Regions from separate parts of the Paenibacillus sp. FSL E2-8871 genome, predicted to be linked through region 4. Evidence: riboswitches for the same ligand, from Rfam matches in the RefSeq annotation. Region 4 holds a riboswitch; each other region holds the start of a gene.
The links. Region 4 has a riboswitch for cyclic di-GMP ahead of NYE25_RS24230 (transglutaminase-like domain-containing protein). Riboswitches for the same ligand answer to the same signal wherever they lie in the genome.
Positions count from the first base shown of each region.

Region 1: another riboswitch for cyclic di-GMP. It lies ahead of NYE25_RS20195 (NPCBM/NEW2 domain-containing protein); the one in region 4 lies ahead of NYE25_RS24230 (transglutaminase-like domain-containing protein).
Region 2: another riboswitch for cyclic di-GMP. It lies ahead of NYE25_RS25740 (glycosyl hydrolase); the one in region 4 lies ahead of NYE25_RS24230 (transglutaminase-like domain-containing protein).
Region 3: another riboswitch for cyclic di-GMP. It lies ahead of NYE25_RS23455 (choice-of-anchor A family protein); the one in region 4 lies ahead of NYE25_RS24230 (transglutaminase-like domain-containing protein).

Region 1 covers NZ_JBBOBV010000001.1:4,455,101-4,460,928, reverse strand. Annotated here, with positions in the region: gene NYE25_RS20210 (Crp/Fnr family transcriptional regulator) at 1-169, shown strand, start outside; gene NYE25_RS20205 (EAL domain-containing protein) at 219-1,208, shown strand; gene NYE25_RS20200 (hypothetical protein) at 1,318-1,890, shown strand; cyclic di-GMP riboswitch class I at 2,048-2,134, shown strand; gene NYE25_RS20195 (NPCBM/NEW2 domain-containing protein) at 2,289-5,828, shown strand, end outside.
Region 2 covers NZ_JBBOBV010000001.1:5,725,787-5,731,614, forward strand. Annotated here, with positions in the region: gene NYE25_RS25725 (glycosyltransferase) at 1-570, shown strand, start outside; gene NYE25_RS25730 (UDP-glucose dehydrogenase family protein) at 575-1,915, shown strand; gene NYE25_RS25735 (sugar phosphate nucleotidyltransferase) at 2,626-3,999, shown strand; cyclic di-GMP riboswitch class I at 4,136-4,215, shown strand; gene NYE25_RS25740 (glycosyl hydrolase) at 4,228-5,778, shown strand.
Region 3 covers NZ_JBBOBV010000001.1:5,184,499-5,190,326, forward strand. Annotated here, with positions in the region: gene NYE25_RS23430 (MTH1187 family thiamine-binding protein) at 1-283, shown strand, start outside; tRNA gene NYE25_RS23435 (tRNA-Thr) at 379-450, shown strand; gene NYE25_RS23440 (NAD(P)H-dependent oxidoreductase) at 766-1,308, shown strand; gene NYE25_RS23445 (winged helix-turn-helix transcriptional regulator) at 1,373-1,747, opposite strand; gene NYE25_RS23450 (hypothetical protein) at 2,133-2,525, opposite strand; cyclic di-GMP riboswitch class I at 3,018-3,108, shown strand; gene NYE25_RS23455 (choice-of-anchor A family protein) at 3,219-5,369, shown strand; gene NYE25_RS23460 (alpha/beta hydrolase) at 5,538-5,828, shown strand, end outside.
Region 4 covers NZ_JBBOBV010000001.1:5,357,042-5,362,869, reverse strand. Annotated here, with positions in the region: rRNA gene NYE25_RS24235 (16S ribosomal RNA) at 1-513, opposite strand, end outside; gene NYE25_RS24230 (transglutaminase-like domain-containing protein) at 885-1,694, opposite strand; cyclic di-GMP riboswitch class I at 1,708-1,788, opposite strand; cyclic di-GMP riboswitch class I at 1,897-1,977, opposite strand; gene NYE25_RS24225 (class D sortase) at 2,102-2,752, opposite strand; gene NYE25_RS24220 (GtrA family protein) at 2,787-3,191, opposite strand; gene NYE25_RS24215 (glycosyltransferase family 2 protein) at 3,181-4,161, opposite strand; gene NYE25_RS24210 (phospholipid carrier-dependent glycosyltransferase) at 4,262-5,828, opposite strand, start outside.

The DNA of each region.
Region 1 (5,828 bases), 900 kb from region 4:
TGATCTTCGATTGACCCATCAGCAGTTCGCGGATATGATCGGAACGTTAAGGGAGACGGCTACCCTTGTGCTTAAAGATCTGCAAGAGCAAAAGATTATTGATATTCAACATCAGCAGATCACCGTGTTAGACCCGACGTATTTACTAGAGTATACGGATTTCGATTGAGAAGAGCAGTTCCGGGATCTTTTTCAGAGAATTGATTGTTAAAGGGGTTATGAATGTGGCATGTAATCATTGTGTAGTAAGAGAACTGAGTTTTGAAATCAAGGCTCATGGTGAGCTTAATCTAAGGATTTTACCTGAGGTTATTCATCACTTGAGTAGAAGTAATACGATACATAAGGTAGAAGAAAATGTGATTACGATTAAGGAGGCTGGGGTGCGGGATTTTCTAGATTTCTGTAATGACCATATGGAGTCGGAGCAGGTTGAATTCCGTATAGATGACCAAACATGGAGACCTCTATCCGAATTACCCACTGTACTTGATATGGAGTGGATTGATGAGGTTATAACTAAGGGTTTAGTTACTTGTCACTTCCAACCGATTGTGAACGTACGGGAAGATATTTTTGCATACGAGCTCCTATCCAGATTTAAAAAAGAAGATGGGTCCCGTATCTATCCTAATGAGATTTTTGCGGCGGCACGAAATCGTGGGCGTTTATATGCTTTAGACCGGTTATGTAGAATGACTGCTGTAAAATATGCTGCACCCTTAAATAAAAAAACCTTTATTAATTTTATCCCAACGTCGATCTACGCGCCAGAGTTCTGCTTAAGATCAACCGTTGAACTGGCCAATCAATTAGGCGTCGATCCCTCTCTTTTTGTCTTTGAAGTTGTTGAGACGGAGAAAGTGGATGATCTCGCTCATTTGAAAGCTATTTTGACATATTACAAGGATCGGGGATTTGAATACGCTTTAGATGATGTTGGCGAGGGCTTCAGCACGATCGAGATGTTGTTGGAGCTTAAACCCCATTACATGAAGCTGGATATGAAATATGTTCAGGGTGTGTCCAGCGATCTGAACAAACAGAAAATAGCTAAACAATTTTTAGAAAAAGCTTTAGAAATCCAATCCGTTCCTTTAGCAGAAGGTGTGGAGTTTAGAGGGGACTTTGAATGGCTTAAGCAGAGTGGTTATCAGTTGTTTCAGGGATATTTATTTGGAAAGCCTGATCCTATTCCCAAACAGTGATCCTAATGAGTATAACTCCGTCTAGAGGATGAGGTGAATTTCAGGTCAGAGTCTGAGTACAGCCAACCCCCGGGGTTGTATAATTAAGGTAATTGAGAAGGGGGACGGGATGGATATGAAATGGCATAAGTACATCACACGCTGGGCGGATTCTAGAGGGTTAGGTGGACGAGAAATTGATTATCAATGGCCGTCTCCATCATTTCCGGTGGTAAGTATTCGCAGCAATTTGGGTCGATACTCAGGTCAGGGGTATGGTCACGGAAGCAAGCCACAAGTGAAGACAGCTGTTGGATTAATTGCCATTGGAGATATAGCTGTTGGCCTGATTTCCATAGGTGCGATAAGCGTAGGGGTTCTATCCGTGGGTGCAATATCACTAGGAATGTGGTTAGCCCTTGGAGCGATAGCAATTAGCTGGCTTGGCTTCGCAGCTGGGGCGATTGCCATTGCAGGAGTGGCTGTAGGAGCGATCGCGATAGCCGAAAAAGCGTTGGGAGCTGTTGCCATAGGTGATACGGCATTTGGGGCGGTAGCCATAGGACGAATTGCTGGGGGAGCAGTAGCTATTGGCCAATGGGCATATGGTCTAATCGCAGTTGGCGAGCATGGCTTCGGATTAATTCCCATCACGGGCGATGTGTGGAATTGGTTCCGGCGTTTGTTTGGTGCGGGGAGTTAAGTAGACCTCCAGTCCTAAAGTGTCCTCTCTCTTCCGGGATAGTCGATAAATAATATCTATCACGATAGAAAAAGTAATTGCAATTACCTATTCGGATTTCATACCAATTAATCATGCGATCAGATGTAGCGTTATGTTACTCTTTGTAATGTATTCGAAACTTCATAGGCAAACCTATGGAAATGTAGGGACGCAAAGCTATAGGGACTAAGGTTATCATAACTATTGTCAGCCAGCTGCCAAAGAGTGTATTACGCTTTTTGTTAAAGTTTAATAAAAATTAAGTCTTAGTTTTTATGCGACTTTATACGCAATCAAGCTACTCTTTTGGGGTAGTTTTTTTTGTGCCTATTTTTAGGCACGGAAGAGATTCATATTACATCTGGGGGGTAGAAAAGATGAAAAAAATGATTGCGATCGCTACATCGGCAGCCATGTTAGCTAGTTTTTCGAGTGAGGCAGGTTATGCTTTAGCAAGTGATGTAAGCAAGGTAAGTGTAGTGAACACTGTAGTACAAAGCAAGGCTGACCTATTCAGCAATGCGTCAGTTATTCCTTTTGATCTGTACGGCAAGGCTATCCTAAGCGCTTATAATGATGTTTTTAGAATGAATCCTGCGAATATTAAATCCATTACCAATAACGGTGGCAACTACTCAGGTTCACCTATAGCTAAGGCTATGGATGGCGATATGAGTACGCATTGGGAAACGGGCAAACCGAACAGTTCAACGTTTACGAATGAGGTTGTCTTTGTTTTCAATGAGTCCACTGAATTAAATAGAATCGTATACGCTGCAAGACAATCCAGTGCAAAGGGGAAGGGGTTTGCTCAGGAATTTGATATTTATGGCTCAACTACGGATGCAGGCGATTATACGCTAGTATCCTCTGGAGAATATAAAGGCGGAGCAGGTGACGTAGTAGAGATTCAGTTTGCACCTACAGCCTTCAAGAGACTTAAATTTGTCTTCAAAAAAGCTAACCAAGATTGGGCGAGTGCAGCTGAGTTTTCTTTTTACAAAGAAGATACCGTATCCGCTAAAATGAAAAATTTATTTACAGATGATACCTTGAGTCAAGTTAGCGCAGCATTTAATACGGTGGAGAAATTAACGGCTTTAGAACAAGACGTGCAGTCACATCCACTGTACGCGCAGTTTCAAGCAGATATAGAGAATGCAAAAGTACTTCTGGAGAACCATCAAATAGAGGCAACAGCGGCTAAGGTTTCGAAGCTAAAAGGCTATGGTACAGCATACGAAAATGCCTATAGCGAAGCTTATAGAATGCCCAACTCAAACGTATCAAAAGTAACGGTGAACGGTGGGAGCTATCCAGGTACGAAACCGGAATACATGCTCGATGACCAGCCGAATACACACTGGGAAACGAACAAAAACAATGATGACAGCTTCACGAATGAAGTCGTGTTTGAATTAGCGCAAGCGAAAGTACTAGATAGATTGGCTTTTCTGGCTAGAGATAATCGTAAAGGCTTCCCAGAGGCTTTTGAAATTTATGCATCAGAAACAAGTAAGGGAGAGACCTTCCAGCTCGTATCTAGCGGAACCGCGACTAGTACGAATGACTTTCTGGAGTTTAAATTCGAACCTACAAAGTTTAAAAGATTGAAATTCAAGTTCACAAAAGCCAATATCAACAGACCCTTTGCAGCTGAATTTAGATTTTATACAGAGGATAAAGTAAGTGAAGCTGTAAATGGTATTTTCACAGATGGCACGATGAGTGCGGTTGTTCCTGCTTATAATAGCGCCAATGCAATCAATGAATTAGAAGAAGCGGCAAAAGTACATCCGCTCTATCCAATCCTGAAAGATTCTTTGGATTTAGCTATGAAGCTAGTGAATGGTGAAGTTCAAACCGAAGGCACCATCATTGAGGCGGAACAACGTGGAGATATGAAAAAGCATGCGCAGGAAAACCTGAGAATTGGTTTCGGTACGAACAACCAGCCTACAGGTCTCGTTGCAATGCCTGGAGATACGATCAACATTTATGTGGACGCAGCTTCTAGCGATAAACTACCTTCTTTAGTCTTTTCTCAACAAGAGGCGGCTTGGAATGTTTGGGCTAGAGGTGTGCAGTTGCGTCCAGGTAAGAACATTATAACCGTTCCTGAATTTGCTACGAATAGTTATTATGCACATGAAGTGACTAAGGGCGGTACAGTGTATATCGTCAATCCATATACAGCAGAGGAACAAGGTAAAGCACCTATGATCCGGTTCGAGGGGCTTACCAAGATCCCTATGATGACCAGGACTACAGATCCTGAACAATTTAAAGCCTTCTTAACCACCTATAAACAAAAATTAGATGAAGATAAGGCAGCGCATCCGAATGTTCAAGATCGCGAGCTCATCGATGTGGTGGAAATGGTCAGCGATCATGTTATTTTCACAGGAACTGCGACAGAAGCTTATAACAAGTTTATTACGCAAGAAAATGATCCGCTGGGTACCGTAACCGGCTATGATACTTGGATGAAGACGATCTTTGACTTCTATGGCTTGGATGGCAGTAGTGTGATTCATGATGCCAAGCTAATTCGTGAGAACATCCGATTGATGCAGCCTTATGGTGCGATGTATGCAGCGGGAGATCATACAGGGATACAAATTGGGACCGTAGGGACGATGTTAGGTGATTTTAACAAAGTCTATCCAGGCTGGGGATTGAATCATGAAATAGGGCATCGCTTGGCGATGGGTGAACGAGAATATGGTGAAGTAACCAATAATATGGTGTCTGTGCTGATGTCAGTCTATGCGGACTCGATGGATACTCGTATTCCTTTTGAAAGTGATATTTATAAATATGTAATCGAAGAAAATAAAGTGGTTATGAATCAGCAGGGCTTATTTGCACAGCTCGGTGCCTATTGGCAGTTAGAATTGGCGCATCCGGGTTACTGGACAGAACTGACCAAGCTGTACCGCGAGCGGAAGGTCTCTCTTACGAACGGCGACAATTCCAAGCAGCAGTATTTGGTGGAGTTCTCCTCTGAAGTGCTGGGGTTAGACTTAAGTAGCTATTTTGCCAGACATGGCTTCACTGTGAATCCTGAAACGAAAGAGAAGTTAGCTAAATACCCAGCACCGAAAAAGCTATGGTATTTAAACAATTCAGTGGTTCATTATGTGGGAACAGGGATAGCAGATAAGAATGTTGTGATAAAGGTTAATGTCACGCCTAACACTACTGCTAAATCGAACACATTAAGCTTCAGTATGGATACGGATCTTAAGAAAGATTTCTTAGGTTATGAGGTGTATAGAGACGATAAGTTAGTAGGGTTTACAGGGACTGACCAGTTCGTGGACACGAATGTAGATAACAGCATCAATTATACGTACAAGATCGTTGGTTATGATAAGAAGCTGAACCCACTGAAGCCGGTACAGGTTAAAGCCTTCAAGCCAGCGTTATCTGTTGAAGATCAAATCACGTTAAAGCTTAATCAAGCTTTTGATCCGATGAGCTATGTAAAAGCGACTAACTATCAAGGAAACGATATTACTGCTAATGTCACCCTGAAAGCAAATACCGTTAATGTAACGCAAAAAGGCGACTACGAAGTGGTATATGAAGTGAAGAACGAAGGGGTTACAGAAACCAAAACTACACTGGTTACGGTAACGAGTGACTATGCTTATCTTTCGGATCTTAATGCGAAGTCAGTCGTTGTTGGTTGGGGTGAATTAAAGAAAGACAAAGCCGTTTCTGGTGGAATCATCACCCTTATTCGACAAGGGTTAGCTGCGACCTATACCAAGGGAATCGGTGTACATGCGAACTCTGAAGTTATTTATGATATTGAGGGTAAAGGTTATGACTTCTTTGAAAGCTACATCGGGATCGATCAAGCGATGAAAGGAAAGCCATCCTCTGCAACCTTTGAAGTGTATGTAGAT
Region 2 (5,828 bases), 370 kb from region 4:
GCAGATGTCATATTTCCACCGATTAATACAGCCCGGTTTACAAGCTCTTCTACCATTGGTGACTATTATTTAATTGTCTCCCGGCTTGTTTCCTACAAGCGGATTGATCTGGCAGTAGAGGCTTTCAATCGTAATGGTCTTAAGCTTTATATCGTAGGGGATGGACCGGATCGCAAGCGTCTCGAAGGCATGGCTAAGGATAATGTATCGTTTCTGGGCCGGCTAGAAGATGAGCAAGTGACTGGAATGATGGCACAGTGTAGAGCGTTCATTTTTCCAGGAGAAGAGGACTTTGGAATTACACCGCTGGAAGCGAACGCTGCAGGAAGACCGGTAATTGCTTATCAAGCAGGTGGGGCACTGGATACTATTATTCCTTATGTAAATGGTGTGTTCTTTCAGCATCAAGAAGTGGAGGATCTGCTTAAGGCTATTTATGAGGTAGAGTCCTACGCTTGGGATATCGATCAAATTATGGAGCATGCACGTAAATTCGATGAGCAGGCGTTTATGGTTAAGTTCAAGCAGTATGTTGAGCAGGCCTACGTCAATTTTCTAAAAGGAGGATGATTGTATGAAGCTGACAGTAATCGGTACTGGGTATGTGGGTCTTGTATCTGGCGTGTGCTTTGCACTGGGCGGACATCATGTCATCTGTGTGGATAAGGACGAGGAAAAGATTAAGAAACTGAAACAGATGGAATCGCCCATCTATGAGCCGGGAATCGAGGAACTGATTGAACTGAATCTTCGTGAGGAACGGTTATCTTTTTCTGCAGATCTTCAGGATTCGGTGCGGCATTCAGATATTATCATTCTTGCTGTAGGTACGCCATCGCTGCCTAATGGTGAAGCTGACTTAACCTACATTGAGGGTGCAGCTGCTGAAATCGCTAAAGCGATGGACGGGCACAAAATTATAATGACTAAATCTACAGTTCCCGTAGGGACAAATGAGAAAATCTCCAAAATGCTCTCTAAGTTTACCCATCATTCTTTTGATATCGTGTCTGCTCCCGAGTTTTTACGTGAAGGGTCAGCGATTCGCGATACCCTCCATCCCGACAGAATTGTCATTGGTCTTGATAATCCAGAGCTGGAACCAACCATGCGCGAGCTTCATAAGGGTTTCACAGAAAATGTATTTGTAACAGATATACGCAGTGCTGAAATGATCAAATATGCTTCAAATGCATTTTTGGCCACGAAGATCTCCTTCATTAATGAGATTGCCAATATTTGTGAAAAAGTGGGAGCTGATGTAACCGAGGTAGCACAAGGAATGGGTATGGACCAAAGAATCGGGTCATCCTTCCTGCAGGCTGGTATCGGTTATGGAGGCTCCTGTTTCCCGAAAGACACTAATGCACTCATTCAAATTGCGGGCAACGTCGATTACGAATTCAAATTATTGAAATCTGTAGTCGAAGTGAACAAGGGACAACGGTTTATGATCATCTCCAAGCTGCATGAATCACTTGGCAGCCTGCGCGGTTCGACGATTGGGATATGGGGGCTTGCCTTTAAGCCTAATACCGATGATGTCCGCGAAGCTCCAGCCAGAGAGATTGTTGAGGCACTGGTGGCTGAAGGGGCAACAGTCAAACTATATGATCCAATCGCAGCTACAAATTTCAGGCAGCAATATGATCATCCGCAGCTTCGCTGGTGCAATCTGCCAGAGGAAGCGGCTGAGGGCAGCGACGCCGTATGCCTCCTGACTGATTGGAGCCTACTCAAGGAGATTGATCTGCATCAGCTGGCGAAAAGCATGCGTAATGGGGTATTGATCGATGGACGCAACGTGTATTCCAAGGAGCAAATTGAGGGTACCGGACTCGTTTATCATTCTGTCGGCCGCCCGCAGATGGGTGGATTGAGCGGTTATTCTGCTAGTGTGGCTGGAGCGGTTTAATCTATATATATTGAACTTGAGATTTTTGTGTTAAGTGTCAGTCGCAACTGCGGTGAATGTTTGGACTTCCAGCCGCTGTTGTTTCCAGATTTCTTGATTTATACCGCTTAATAGCGGATGAAATCCGGAAAAGCTTATGCTTACGAAGTGAGCTTTCCTACGGAAAGCTTTTAGGCGGACGCTATCGCTCCTCCAGTTCCAAAATTCTTCTCCGCCACTTCGTTCCCTTATCTTAAGTTTCTAAGCAATTTATATAGTTAGTGTACTCTGATTGTTTATCGCAACAGCAGTAGCAGTAGCACTTATAGTTGTCATCGTCTTTGTCTCCGTGGTGGCAACTAGTCTTGCTCTTTTAGTTGCAGTTGTTCTTGCAGTTGCTGCTGCCTCCCCCGGAGCAGAAGCGAGTCTTTAGAAAAACGTGCTTGCTTCTGGCTGGTACAGCCCGGTGCGCACGGATCAGTGTTAAAAAGTAGTTGGTTAGGTTAAGAACGGAAAGGGAATTTGGAACTGTAGAAACGGAGTGTTCGCCTTTATCCTCGGATTTCTACCGCTAGAAGCGGTTCAATAAGGAAATCTGAGGATAACAGCGATCGGAAGTCCAAAATCCCTTGAAGTGGTTCATACCTAACAAAGTTTGTAAGTGCATCCATTCCAACGACCACCAAACGGAAGACATAGGTTTTGATATCAATTCAAGGAGGGTTCATTCTATGAAAATGGTACTTCTATCAGGCGGTTCAGGTAAACGGTTATGGCCGTTGTCCAACGACTCACGTTCAAAGCAATTTCTAAAGGTACTTGAAAGCCCTCAAGGTGAACCAGAATCCATGGTACAACGTGTCTGGAGACAGCTGGAGGAAGCAGGGATGGCAGAATCATCTTATCTGGCCACCGGCCGCAGCCAAGTAGAAATGATACAAAGCCAACTGGGAAGTCATGTGCCGATTATCGTTGAACCGGAGCGTCGGGATACTTTTCCGGCTATCGCCTTAACAGCTACCTATCTTTATTCAGTGGCAGGTGTTTCTCCAGCGGAGACGGTAGCAATATTGCCTGTTGACCCTTATGTAGAAGCATCCTTTTTTGATACCATAGCTATGCTTGAGGGGACCATGCTGGAAAGTGGAGCAAATCTGGCCCTAATGGGTGTTGTTCCTGAACATGCCTCAGAGAAATACGGATATATTATTCCTACCACCGAAGAGGCGGGGGGAAATGGTTTTATGAAGGTGAGTCACTTTCAAGAGAAACCAGACCGTATACAAGCAGAACAGCTCATCGAGCAAAATGCATTGTGGAATTGTGGAGTGTTTGCCTTCCGCTTAGGGTACTTGTTAGATATTTTGCAGCGTAAAGGGTTGCCTTTAGGATATGAAGAATTGCAGAAGCAGTATAAGCTATTGTCTTCCATCAGCTTTGATTATGAAGTGGTGGAGAAAGAAGAACATATTGTGGTGCAGCCGTATGATGGATTCTGGAAGGATCTTGGAACGTGGAATACGCTGACAGAGGAAATGAGCAGCAAGCATGTAGGAAAAGGTTTTGTAACGGCGGATTCTGAGGGGACTTGCTTGATTAATGAGCTGGATATTCCGATTACGGTAATTGGTGCGAAGGATCTGATCATTGCGGCTAGCCCGGATGGGATTCTAGTTACCCATAAAGCTGAGAGCCCACGGATTAAAGAAGTGCTGAAGACCTTTGAACAAAGACCGATGTACGAGGAACGCCGCTGGGGCCATTACAAAGTTATTGATTATGTGAAATATGATGAAGGCAATGAAGTGCTGACCAAACGGATTTTTATATCCGAGGGGAATAATATCAGCTATCAATTACATCGCAAGCGTAGTGAAATTTGGACAATCGTCAGCGGCGAAGCAAGTATTGTGCTGAATGAGAAAAAACATAATGTGAAGGCTGGGGACGTGGTACGTATACCGGAAGGAACGAAGCACGCGATCCTTGCTTTGACGGATGTCGAGTTTATAGAGGTACAAACGGGTTCTGAATTAGTAGAAGAAGATAACATTCGTATTACTTTAGACTGGAATGATATAGAACTACAACAATTCATTTCATAGGTCTAACCTATCTATTTAACCAATCCAAAATTTCTTGAAACAGGTAAATTGACTCAATTATCAAAAAAAGTCATAAAAACACTAAATATATCATTAATTGTCGTCGATACTTACGGTAAGAGAGATTATTTCTCTTAAATTGAAAAGGCAAACCTATCGAAAGGTAGGGACGCAAAGCTATAGGGCCTTCGAAAGAGTGGCAGCCTGGCTACCGAAAGGGAGATTATTTTGAAAGCTTACCGTACGTATCGATTATTTGGCGCATTTCTGTCACTCGTCTTGTTTCTGACTGCACTTCCGCTTACTGTTGGAATTTCGCCGTCTGTTGTCATAGCTGCTTCAAATTCTGGAACGCCAGTTACCCCAGGAGCCTCACCTGAAGCCGTAAAGCTGCTTAACTATTTTTACTCGATCTCAGGAAAAGGTATTATTGCTGGTCAACATGACTATTTAGAAAGTCCAGATGAAATTAACAATATGCTGAAGGGAACCAGCGGACAATATGCCGCTCTTCACGGTTATGAACTGGGCGCGATCAGCGGTCAGTCAGAAGGAACGATGGCCTGGCAGCGTCAAAATGTGGTGAACAGCGCCATCAACTGGAATAAAGCGGGCGGGATCGTAGCTATGACTTTTCATGCTAACCTGCCGGGCACCTCTTATGGCTGGGATAATGTGAAAAAAACACTTAGTCAGAATGAGTTCGATAGTTACGTTACACCGGGTACCAAGCAATATAACAATCTGATCGCTGAACTTGATAAGGTGGCAGTCTCCCTAAAAAGCTTGCGCGATGCCAATGTTCCGGTGCTTTGGAGACCCTATCATGAAATGAACGGGAACTGGTTCTGGTGGGGGAAGAAAAATAACTTTTCTAAACTTTGGAATATTATGTATGACCGTTTTGTTAACGTTCATAAATTAAATAATTTGTTATGGGTATGGAGTCCGAATGCTCCCAATGTTTGGTCAGATCCTTATGCGCTAACTTATCCAGGTGCTGATAAAGTAGATATTCTGGCAGCAGATATATACGAAAATGATTACCAGCAAAAATACTATGACAGCTTGTTGAGTCTAGCCGCAGGCAAACCGATTGCGATCGGGGAGAATGGTGAAATGCCTAATCTGGAGAAGCTTCAGCAATCACAAAGTAAATGGACGTATATGATGAGCTGGGGAAAAATGCTTTACGAGAATAACAGTGCAGATACAATCAAAACATTTATGAATAGCAACTATACCCTGACCAGAGATAAATTAAATACTGGTCTGGCACCGACACCTAGCGCTGCACCAGCGCCGGCACCTCCCGAAGAAGAGGGGGAGGCAGCCATTCCTCTTGCGAAGGGGCTTGCAGGAGAATATTACAACAACATACAGCTATCGGGAACAGCAGCTCTTACTAGAACTGATGCAATTATCGATTTCAATTGGCGGCAAGGATCGCCGGATGCCGCCCTCGGGATTGATCGTTTCTCCATACGTTGGAGCGGTAAAATTAAGCCATTATATGATGAGCAATATACATTTTACACTACCTCAGATGATGGCATCCGTGTGTGGGTGAATGGGCAATCCGTGATTGATAGTTGGACTAAGCAAAGTGGTACTGAGCGTAAGGGTAGTATAACGCTGAAGGCTGGTCAGCTATACGATATCAAGGTGGAGTATTACGAAAATGAAGGCGATGCGAGAGTCCGCTTGATGTGGGAAAGTGCTAGTCAAGCTAAAGAGACAGTTCCAGCAAGTGCACTTTATCTTCCGGATGTCTCCTGATTGATGAAAATTACAGGTCGATCCTTAGTGGCTCTGCGTTATTGCAGAGC
Region 3 (5,828 bases), 170 kb from region 4:
TCCGATTGGAACAGGTAGTACGAGCCTTAGCAGCTATGTTGCGGATATGCAGCGAGTGCTGAAGACGGTAGAAGGGATTACTTATGAGCTTACATCCATGGGTACAATCATCGAAGGGCCTCTTCAGCGTATTTTTGCTGCAGTCGAAGCGCTGCACGAGTCTCCTTTTGCCGCAGGTGCAGAGCGTGTCTCTACCTCACTTAAAATAGACGACCGCCGCGATAAACCCTCCACTAGCCGTGGAAAGCTGGAGTCTGTGGAGCGTAAACTACAGGTGGAATAGCAGTTTGGGAGAGTAGGGAAATAGGGAGAAATAGGCTTGCGTTTCTGGCTGAAAGTTGTATAATATTTTTTGTTTGACAGAAAAATCAGCCTTAAGCTGGTGTAGCTCAGGGGTAGAGCAACGCACTCGTAATGCGTAGGCCGGGGGTTCAATTCCCTTCACCAGCATATCTAAGAATTGCGCAATGGCACGGTTTCCGGGATTTCGGGACCGTGCCATTTGTCTTGAAATCACCTATCTTCTAACATTCGTCTAACCTTTACTCAATTAAAATGGGGGAATGACCCAGTCTCTCTTGTGTGATATTTGGTGTACACCGAAGACGAGATTCGCCCCGAAGACTATACATCAATCATACGTGCAGGCAGGTTGCAGTGCTTACCTTTAGGTAAGTACGTGAACTAAAAGTGCATACTTACGCGATGGCATGGTGGGAGGTATACTCAAGTCCTAAATCTGATTCAAACATGGAGGATACACCATTGAAAACACTTATTGTCGTCACGCACCCAAACATCGAAACATCCGTCGTTAATAAACGCTGGATCGAAGAACTCCGTAAATATCCAGACAAATATACGGTGCACGAGCTGTACAAAGCCTATCCCGATGAAAAAATCAACGTGGAAAAGGAACAACAACTGATTGAAGCGCATGATAAGCTCGTCTTACAATTCCCTGTCTACTGGTTTAGTAGTCCACCTCTGCTTAAAAAGTGGCTGGACGAAGTATTTACTTACGGATGGGCATATGGTTCGAAGAGTGATAAATTAAGAAATCGAAAAATCGCATTAGCTGTAACTGCCGGAGGAAGTGCAAAAGACTTTAGTGAAGAAGGTAAACTCGGCTACGGGCTTGACCGTATTTTATCTCCCTTTGACACGACTTTTTTGTACTGCAACGCTGATTATCGTTCCTTCTATGCCATTTATGGCACGGAATCTGAGACGGTAGGAAGTACGGATTACTTAAAGAAATTGGATATCAGTTCGCAAGGCTATGTTGAATTTATCGAAAATATGTAATTAGAATTGAAACAAAAAGCAGCATTTTCATTAATGGAAATGCTGCTTTTGTCATAAGTTGTCGTTAAATCGTAAAAGGTATGGTTATCTCTTGCGCGGCTGGAACGAAGTTTTTCTCTCCCCAAGTGCACATCATATCCAGCACCGGAATAAGCGATTGGCCCTTCTCGGTCAAGGAATACTCAACTTTAGGGGGAATCTGGGGGAATTCCTCGCGCCTGACGAGACAGTCGGCTTCCAGTTCTTTCAACATAACGCTTAACGTCTTAAAAGGTATTGTGCCGATACCCCGTTGCAGTTCATTGAACCGCACGATCTTGTTTTCAGAGAGATAGTAGAGAATAGTCATTTTATATTTACCACTAATGATAGACAAGGTGTAGCCAAAGCTAGTGTCCTTCTGCTGAATGCCAGGTGGTATACAGATTTCATCACTCATGGGCTAGTACCCTCCTTCAGAAAATATTCAACGAAAAGGCAAACGCCTGTTGTCGCTCCGTACTCAGGTCCCGACTTTATTATGTTTTCAACCTGCTATCAAGTCATCCTGCGAGCAACGAACTCACTATATCATTTTGAAACGATTAGTTCAAAGCACTCGTGGCTAACTATCAATCGGATAGCCTAAGCTACGAATTGAAGTTTTTTAATGTAATTTTCATGTGAGCATCATCTTATTTTCAGGTTCAAGGTATATATTGAAGACACCAAACACCCCCCAGTGTTTTGTGGTATAAATCTCTCAGGTCTTGCCAACTCCCATGGTAAGGCCTATTTTTTTGTTCGCTAATTAAATGGGGGAGGGGGGCAGCTTCTTCGCTACTTCACTTAATCTGATACTGCTCTTCATAGCTCTTAAAAGATGAAATATCCAGACCGAGATATCTGCGCATATGAATGGCAGCTTGGGCAGCGACAATGTCGTTTAACAGCAGCATTCGTTCATGGTAGCCACGACATATAAATTTGGCTTCTATCCCCGTGTTAAGTCTGTTCTGCTCATAAACCTTGATTCCCCGTTTTCTCATCTCTGAACGAACATCTCTTAGATCTGTTGTAGCAACTGCTGCGGCTGTTTCAAGAACCTCCAGATAGGGGGTGGGTGTTCGTAAATGTGCAGATAGAATGGCGGAGTCCCGTTCGAAAGCTGATAAAATCATCGGAAGCAATAAATAAGATTTCACCAGCATGTTGTCCCTGCTTTCAGCTCTATTCATGAATCTCATCACCTCTAATAGGAACGTATATTCGTATTCTACCCCGATATTCCAAAAATAATCAATGGTATTTCTAAACAGCTAGTCCAATGTGATTTAATTCACAACTAAATTAGAAAGAATAAAATATATTAAAATTGTAATAATAAAAAATAATGTTTCAGACTTATATAAAGGGAGAATTAGGATGAATGAGGAAGGAAGTCTCCGCCGTGGAATGGTATTTGGTTTGATTCTAAGTATTCCATTATGGATATCGATATTAGGTTGGATAAAGTTACTTTAAAATTAAAGGAAAACCTTTGTGTGAAGCGCCTTTAGGCGCTTTTTTTTGTGCTTGCTTACGCGTATGAATATCAAAAGGAATTGATTGACAATTGTGGGGATGGAGCGCTAAACTATTATTAGTTCAAAAGTATTAAAAGTCATAGACGATTATTTAATAGGATGCTTAAAATGCTAGTTCTAATCTGCAAGTCAATACATATATTATCATGATAATAGCAAACCGCCTGAAAGGGTGGGACGCAAAGTCCAGGAGTCTAAAGTGTCTTAAATGCGCTATGACCGTCCGACTGCCATGAGAAGGGAATTCCACTTCTTTTTTGGCGGTCTTTTTTGTTGTTAGGTCCTTTAGAGTTTCTGGTAATTATTCTGATTGAATATAAATCATAGATTTAGGAGGTGTGCTTTTTGAAAAGAAGAATGAAACCGCTGCTAGCACTAATATTAGCGGGGATTTTGACAGTAGGTAGTGGTCTTTCTGGAGGTCACTTGGTAAATGCGGCTGGGGAGGTGCTTCCCTATACTCCTACACCTGTGTTAGGTATTGCAGGGAATTTTAATACTTTTATTTTTGGCGATTTCAAACAATCTAATGATCAGGTTCATGGGCGCCTTGCGGCCAAAGGTAATATTACTTTGCAGAATTACGGCGTATCCAAGGATAATCCAGGTGGAGATGTTCTTATTGCTGGTAATGACATCAGTTTTACTAATGGGACTGTTCATGGAGCATCCGTTTATGGTGGTGTTTTTTCCAGCAACGGTGTAGATCTTAAAGAACCAGCGAGAAAAGGGACTCCTATTGATTTTGATGCTGAAGAGCAATTTCTTATTGGACGTTCTAATGAATTCTCTTCGCTTGCTACAATAGGAACTTTCAAAAAGGAATATGGGAAAATAACGATTGATGCTCCGGAACCATTTAACGTTCTTAATCTTAGTGCTGCCGATTTCGCTGGTGCTAATGGCTTACAGTTTAATATTGCAAATAGCGCCACAGTTATCATTAACGTTAGCGGAAGTTCAGTTAACATTCCAAGCTTTCAAATCTGGGGAGGTAGCCCTAACAAGGTATTATTTAATTTTTATGAAGCTAGCACTGTTGACATTGGAAGTTTAACAATAGAAGGAACTATCCTAGCTCCGCTTGCAAAAGTAACTTATAATTCCGGTGAACTGCATGGGACGCTGATTGCAAAGGGATTTGCTGGTGGGGTGCAGATGCATTGGTATCCATATGGAGGGGAAGAACCACCTCCAACGCCAACGCCGACCGTGACGCCAACACCAACGCCGACCGTGACGCCAACACCGACGCCGACCGTGACCCCAACACTGACACCAACCGTGACGCCAACACCAACGCCGACCGTGACGCCAACACCGACGCCGACCGTGACCCCAACACCGACACCAACCGTGACGCCAACACCAACGCCGACCGTGACGCCAACGCCAACGCCGACCGTGACGCCAACACCAACGCCGACCGTGACGCCAACACCGACGCCGACCGTGACACCAACACCGACGCCGACCGTGACGCCTACGCCGTGCGTGACACCGACACCGAAGCCAACACACACACCAAAGCCAACACCGACACCGAAGCCGACACACACACCAAAGCCAACACCGACACCGAAGCCAACGCACACACCAAAGCCAACACACACACCAAAACCAACACCAACGCCGATCGTGACGCCAACACCAACGCCGATCGTGACGCCAACACCAACGCCGATCGTGACGCCAACACCAACGCCGATCGTGACGCCAACACCAACGCCGACCGTGACGCCAACACCAACGCCGACCGTGACGCCAACACCAACGCCGATCGTGACGCCAACACCAACGCCGACCGTGACGCCAACACCAACGCCGACCGTGACGCCAACACCAACGCCGACCGTGACGCCAACACCAACGCCGATCGTGACGCCAACACCAACGCCGACCGTGACGCCAACACCAACGCCGACCGTGACGCCAACACCGACGCCGACCGTGACGCCAACACCAACGCCGACCGTGACGCCAACACCAACGCCGACTCCGTCGCCGGAAGTAACGCCAACACCGACACCATCGTCGGAAGTGACGCCAACACCGACATCGTCGTCGGAAGTAACGCCGACACCGACACCTTCATCAGAAGTGACGCCAACACCGACGCCAACGCCGGAGCCTCCGGTGTTCCCGACACCAACACCATCATTTGTAATTGGTACTATCATTGTTAATGATGATCCTGTGCCGCTGGGCCCTGTAGCTTCGTCGACTCCAGCACCAGTACCAACACCAACACCGTCGAGCAACACAGAGGTACTTGTTGATGATGATGAGATTCCATTAGGACCAGTATTGACAGTAACACCAACGCCGTCACCAGAGGATATTGCTGTAGTGGATGATACAATCCCGCTAGGTAATCCACCTGTGGATGAACTTCCAAAAACGGGAGAATCAAGTTCAGTCCCTTATTATGTAACTGGTCTAGGTTTTGCACTTATTGGATTGCTAATGAGAAATAGATTCTCGAGCAAGAAATAATAAACGGTGATTGTAGCTTGAACACAAGTTATACCATGAATAGTAAAGCCGCTTTCGGGACATATTCCGATGGCGGTTTTCTTTTGTTATGATTGTTATATTTTGGCGCTTCTAAGTAGATGTTATACTGATTTACAACGGATATGAAGAAAGGACGGGGAAGATGAATTGGTATGGTTCTTCATTAGCGCTGTCATCGTCATAGGAGCTCTGATCTATGCGGGCTTTTTCTTTTATGGAATTGCTATTAAACGAGCACCGAAGGAATTCCTGAGTAATAATCGTGATTTGAAGGTTGATCCCCCGGTTGCCGGGGCTTCTTGGGGTGAGGGGAAGGATTGGATCTCCAGTCAGAGCTTTGAGAATGTGGAGATTACATCTGAGGACGGGCTACAATTAAGAGGGTACTTGCTCCTTTCGGATCGTGCTGAAGGTCGTACAGCGATTCTAGCTCATGGT
Region 4 (5,828 bases):
GCTTTCTTCTCAGGTACCGTCACTCCGATAGCAGTTACTCTACCGGACGTTCTTCCCTGGCAACAGAGCTTTACGATCCGAAAACCTTCATCACTCACGCGGCGTTGCTCCGTCAGACTTTCGTCCATTGCGGAAGATTCCCTACTGCTGCCTCCCGTAGGAGTCTGGGCCGTGTCTCAGTCCCAGTGTGGCCGTTCACCCTCTCAGGTCGGCTACGCATCGTCGCCTTGGTGGGCCGTTACCCCACCAACTAGCTAATGCGCCGCAGGCCCATCCCTCAGTGACAGATTGCTCCGTCTTTCATTCTTTCTTCAGGAGAAAAAAGAAATTATCCGGTATTAGCTACCGTTTCCGGTAGTTATCCCAGTCTAAGGGGCAGGTTGCCTACGTGTTACTCACCCGTCCGCCGCTAAGTTATTTTGAAAGCAAGCTTTCAAAATAACTCCGCTCGACTTGCATGTATTAGGCACGCCGCCAGCGTTCGTCCTGAGCCAGGATCAAACTCTCCAATTAGTATTGAAAAGAGCGATATGCTCATTTTGAAACATCTGACGAGAAAATTAATTCTCTAATTTTGGATTTCACTTTCGTGATTTCCTACTCACTCGTTGTTCAGTTTTCAAAGATCAAGTTCTCGTTGGCGCCGTTTAATGTCTCAGCAGCAACTCTTATAATATATCATGTTATTCTCAGTAATGCAAGCTTTATTTTTCGAAATCCGTTTATATAACTCTCTCAAACATTGCCTGTACGCTGTCTAACAACGCTTAACTATAATAACCTATCTATTCATAGAAAAGCAACCCCTAATAGAAAAATAAACAACTAGCTTAATTATTAAGCTAGTTGTTTATTTAATAGAGTTATGAATCTAGCGATGCAAATTAATAGTATTTTGCTGCAGTATACTTACTTGAAGCCTTAATAAAATCCGTATTCTTCTTATTCTTCGCTGACGATGCATCTACCGTTGTATCAATAGTAACCCATTTCCCATCCATCAACACTTCATTCCATGCATGGTATTGCGTAACGTAGCTAGTATTCCCCATCACCAATTTAGCAGGCACATCTACACTACGCAGCATTGCGGCAAAAAGAGAAGCATAGTCATAGCAGATTCCTTTTTTAGTATTCAAAGTGTTGTTAATGTTCGGAATGTAATCTGTTGTTACGTTATTAGCAAGAGAATAATCGTATTGTACATTAGCAACTACATAGTTATAGATTGCCTTAACTTTCTCTTCATCTGTTGTTTTGCCTTTTGTAAGCTCTTTGGCCTTAAGGATCGCTTTATCAGAAGAACTCCATTTCACATTCTGTACGGAGCCCAAATATACGGAATTCGAGTCACTCATGGTTACGTCTACTACTTCGGAATATAACGCTTTGTATTTATTGCCGGTTGTGTTCTCAAGAACAGAAACCTTATAAGTACCATTACCTTGTTGTAAAGGGAAGTCCTCAGCTTGTCCAGAAGCATATAAGTTATATGTATAGCTGCTGTTGTCTTTAGTGATCATGAGTTTGATTCTTTTATCTTTCGGAATATCATAGTTAATTCCAATAACACCTTGAGCCACTTTCGATGTAATCAACCAGCTTGCATCTACACTTGCGGCTTGAGCTGTGCTTACCGGAACCGCAGTAATCAGTACGAACAGCGCCACCATCATAAAATAAACCTTTTTCACGGATAAAACCCCTTTCGGTAGCTGGCTGCCATCCTTTCGGGAAGGCCCTTTAGCTTTGCGTCCCTACCTTTCGATAGGTTTGCCGTTATCGTATAAGCTCTATCTGTTCTAATTTCACTAGACAAATTAACAGAATCAGTCCAAGTAGAAATATGAATCTAAGATTCTTATATATTTTATAAAAACAAAAAAAGCCTCTTCATTCGGTAACTGGCTGCCATCCTTTCGGGAAGGCCCTTTAGCTTTGCGTCCCTACCTTTCGATAGGTTTGCCGTTTATCGTGTTTAGCTTTTATAGTCTTATACTACCATATTTATCCTCGTAAACAAGAACAAAATTGCTAGATTTACTATTATTTTATAGTTATTTCTCTGTATTTGAGTTTTCTTGTTATTTCTCGTCAACGATTAGGAAAGCTTGGCATGAACAATCAAACGATGTGTAGGATCTACTAGTGGGTCACACGTAATTAGAGTAAGAATTTTATCTTTGTTATTCCCGTCTAGAACAGACACATCACTAGGAAGTACAACAGAAATATCATAAACCTCGTAATTATAAGTCTGATCGCTAGTCTTTACCGTAATCGTATCCCCAATCACAACCTCATTCAGCCTGTTAAACAATCTGCCCGTAGTTCTAGCTCTATGTGCAGCTATTGCGGCGTTCCCTATTTCTCCTATTGGAGTTGTTTCTTTCATATGGGCCGCAGCATGCTTCATATTCGCTTTAGTAGCCCCTTCTAATACAGGTAGCTTCAGATTGATCTTATCGATCTCAATTAATGCGATAACTTTGCCACCCACTTCAATTTCCGGTTCCGGCTTTTCTGTTTCTTGCGGCTGTGCTTGTGCATCTAAAGCTGATTCCTCCGCTAGTAGCTGAGTGACCTCGGCATATCTGCTCTTTAGATCAGGTGGTGGAGTACTTTCACTGGTGCTCAGTTCAGCTGATTCTAATAGCTTATCCTGCTGCCAGTCGTTATACCATTCGTTAGCTTTTGGATAGAGCATGATAAGGATCCCCGCCAGTATGAGCACATACGAGAATTTACGCATGATTTTCACCTCCGTAGATTGGTTCTACTGAACTTTAGAATACCCATTTACGACTTCCGAAGAAGTTAATGATCACCGTCACAAACGTTACTAATACCTTAGAGATCAACACTTGAATGCCTAGTTTGTCAGTCAACAGATGCATTAGCAACAGCGATATTCCGAGTACTACCAGATTCAGTACGATAAACTTCAGCAACTGCGTCTTATCAAAACCCTCTTTATTACCACGATCACGATCCTTGAAGGTTACTTTTTTATTCAAAATAAAGCTGTTCGCTGTCCCTGCACTATAAGAAATCACCTGTGCCAACGCATATACCATCCCAAGTGAGTTCAGTAATGTGAAGATTACGAAATCAATGAGGGTATTTACCAGACCTACAGCATTAAATTTGAGAAACTGTATGAAAGCAGTCCGAAAGTTCTTATCTGACATCTTTGTAATCCTTCCGGCGATCCACTTCTTCTTCGTTACGATATCCTATGGTCTCACTGACAATATACAACGGTCTATCCTTAGACTCGTCATAAATCCGTCCAATATACTCACCGATTACACCTAGCAGCATCAGAACGATACCGTTAAAGAGCAAATTGACCCCTACAATGGAAGCCCAACCTGGAACCGTCCATGAGGTGAAAAAGATTCTTTGAAACAATACGAAGAATAAATAGAGAAAGCTGGAGAAGGAAAGAAAGAATCCGACATACGTAGCAATCTTAAGTGGCTTATGCGAAAAGGAAGTGATCCCATCCAGCGCAAAACGAATCATTTTCTTAAGAGGATACTTAGTTTCTCCTGCAAATCGTTCTTCCCGCTCATATTCCACCATCGTCTGCTTGAAGCCGACCCAGCTCACTAAACCTCTGACATACCGATTTTTTTCCTTGAGACCTCGCAAGACATCACATACCTTACGATCAATAAGACGGAAATCACCTGTGTCCGTGGGAATGTCTACACTTGTCATGCTGCTGAGCAATCGATAAAAGATCTTGGCCGTTACCTTTTTGAACATCGTTTCTCCACGGCGCTTCAGCCGCTTCGCATACACAACGTCATAACCCTCTTTCCACTTCTCGATCATTTGCAAAATGACCTCCGGTGGATCTTGAAGGTCAGCATCAATAACAACAACCGCTTGACCTTCGGCATAGTCCATGCCAGCTGTAATTGCTACCTGATGTCCGAAATTACGCGAGAAGTCAATTAGCTTGACGCATTCATCCCGATCACTGATCTCCCGAATCATCTGGGCCGAACGATCACGACTTCCGTCATTTACGAAGACTAGCTCATAAGTATCGCCGCATTCGTCCATTACTTTTTTCAAACGTTCATAAGTAACGCTAATTACTTGCTCCTCATTGAACATGGGCACAATTACACTATATCTGGCTTTCACCTTTATTCCTCCTAAAAGCTTTATGGAGCGTTACATCTTTCTGTACTTCATAATAACGCTGTAAGCATAAACTTATTGTTATAGATATTTTAAAAAAATCTTAGAAAACCCAAGATGGGAACCAACGCAGCATATTCTTCACATAATCTCCGCTTACCTGCATCCCTGACAGGACAGGGTAGAACGCGACAAAGAGCAGTAAAGCAACAGCCACATAGACATAACTAACATAACGAGCCTCAGGATATTTGCTATCTAGCAACTTCATTATATATACAATACCAAGAATCATAAAAGGAACCATAGCAAAATAATGGTAGATAAAGGTTTCCCTTGGGACAAGCATCCATGGAACATATTGTGAGAAAAAGGCGATCCAGATCATATAAAGGGTCTTATCTTTGCGTTTCAGTGTAATCCACAGCGTTGCCAGCATTGCGAAAATACCCGTCCACCAGATAAGCGGATTCCCCATAGTCACTATACTGCTGACCTGACCTTGCGGCAAACCCTCACTGCCACTAAAGAACCAGACTGGTCTCTTCATAAACGGCCATTGCCACCAGGAGGACGCAAAAGGATGTGTAGCTACAAGCTGACTGTGATAGTTGTACATATTCTTTTGGGAATCAATCAACCCTTTTATAGTAAAGCCCTCTGCGGATGCAGATAAACCCGGAACAAAAGATAAACTATAAATAATGACCGGTATGATTACGAAGAATGCAACACAACTAGCTAGCGTAATAATGGTATTTTTCCAGAACGAATTTACGGCTTCGCGACAGGTGCCCAGCAGTTCCTTATCTTTGATCTTCCCTTCCGCGAGCAACCGTCCCGATGCTTGGTATTCTCTGTAGCGCTCGAAGAGCGAGATAGCTAGCATAATGGCCAGCCCAGCTCCTCCGTACAATACAATCCACTTGGAGGCGACACCAATTCCGAAGAATAGACCGGACCAGAACAACGGAATTAGCGTTTTTCTTAAGGGTTGCCTGAAGAAATTCATAGTGTAATATCGCTGCATGAAATAAAACATTAACATGATGAAGAATACTCCGTATACATCGATCGTAGAGATTCTTGTTTGTGTGAAATGCATGAAATCCAGTGCGAACAACCCAGCTGCAAGTGCTGCGTATTTGCTCTTTTTAAAGAGCCGTAGTGCCATTACATAAATGAGAGGCAGCATGGCAATCCCGAACAATGTTCCGATAATACGCCAGCCGAAAGGATTGACTCCGAACAGTTTCATCCCTACTGCGATCAATAGCTTGCCTAGTGGTGGATGCGTGTTCTCATAAGGCACAATCCCGTGTGTATATTCATAAGCTGTCCGTGCATGGTAGATCTCGTCAAAATAAGTGCTATTCATAAAGTTAGAATATTCAGGGATGAGCGACTGCTCGTCAAAAAGATTGGCAGGCTCTCCTCTTTTAGCGACTGCATTAGCATCCGGTGTAACACCGGCTATAGGAAGAGGTACTCTTTCGCCTCCCTGCTCATAGAAGGCCATTTCATTTAAAGTGAACCCTGGAGAGGTGACTGTAAACTTCACGTATCTTGCTGCAACGTTCAGAGGTTGGCTTTTCCAGATGAAGACATTCCCAACATCCTCGCTTACATCCAGCGGACTACTCCAGACATCAGGGGACTCACTGAATTCG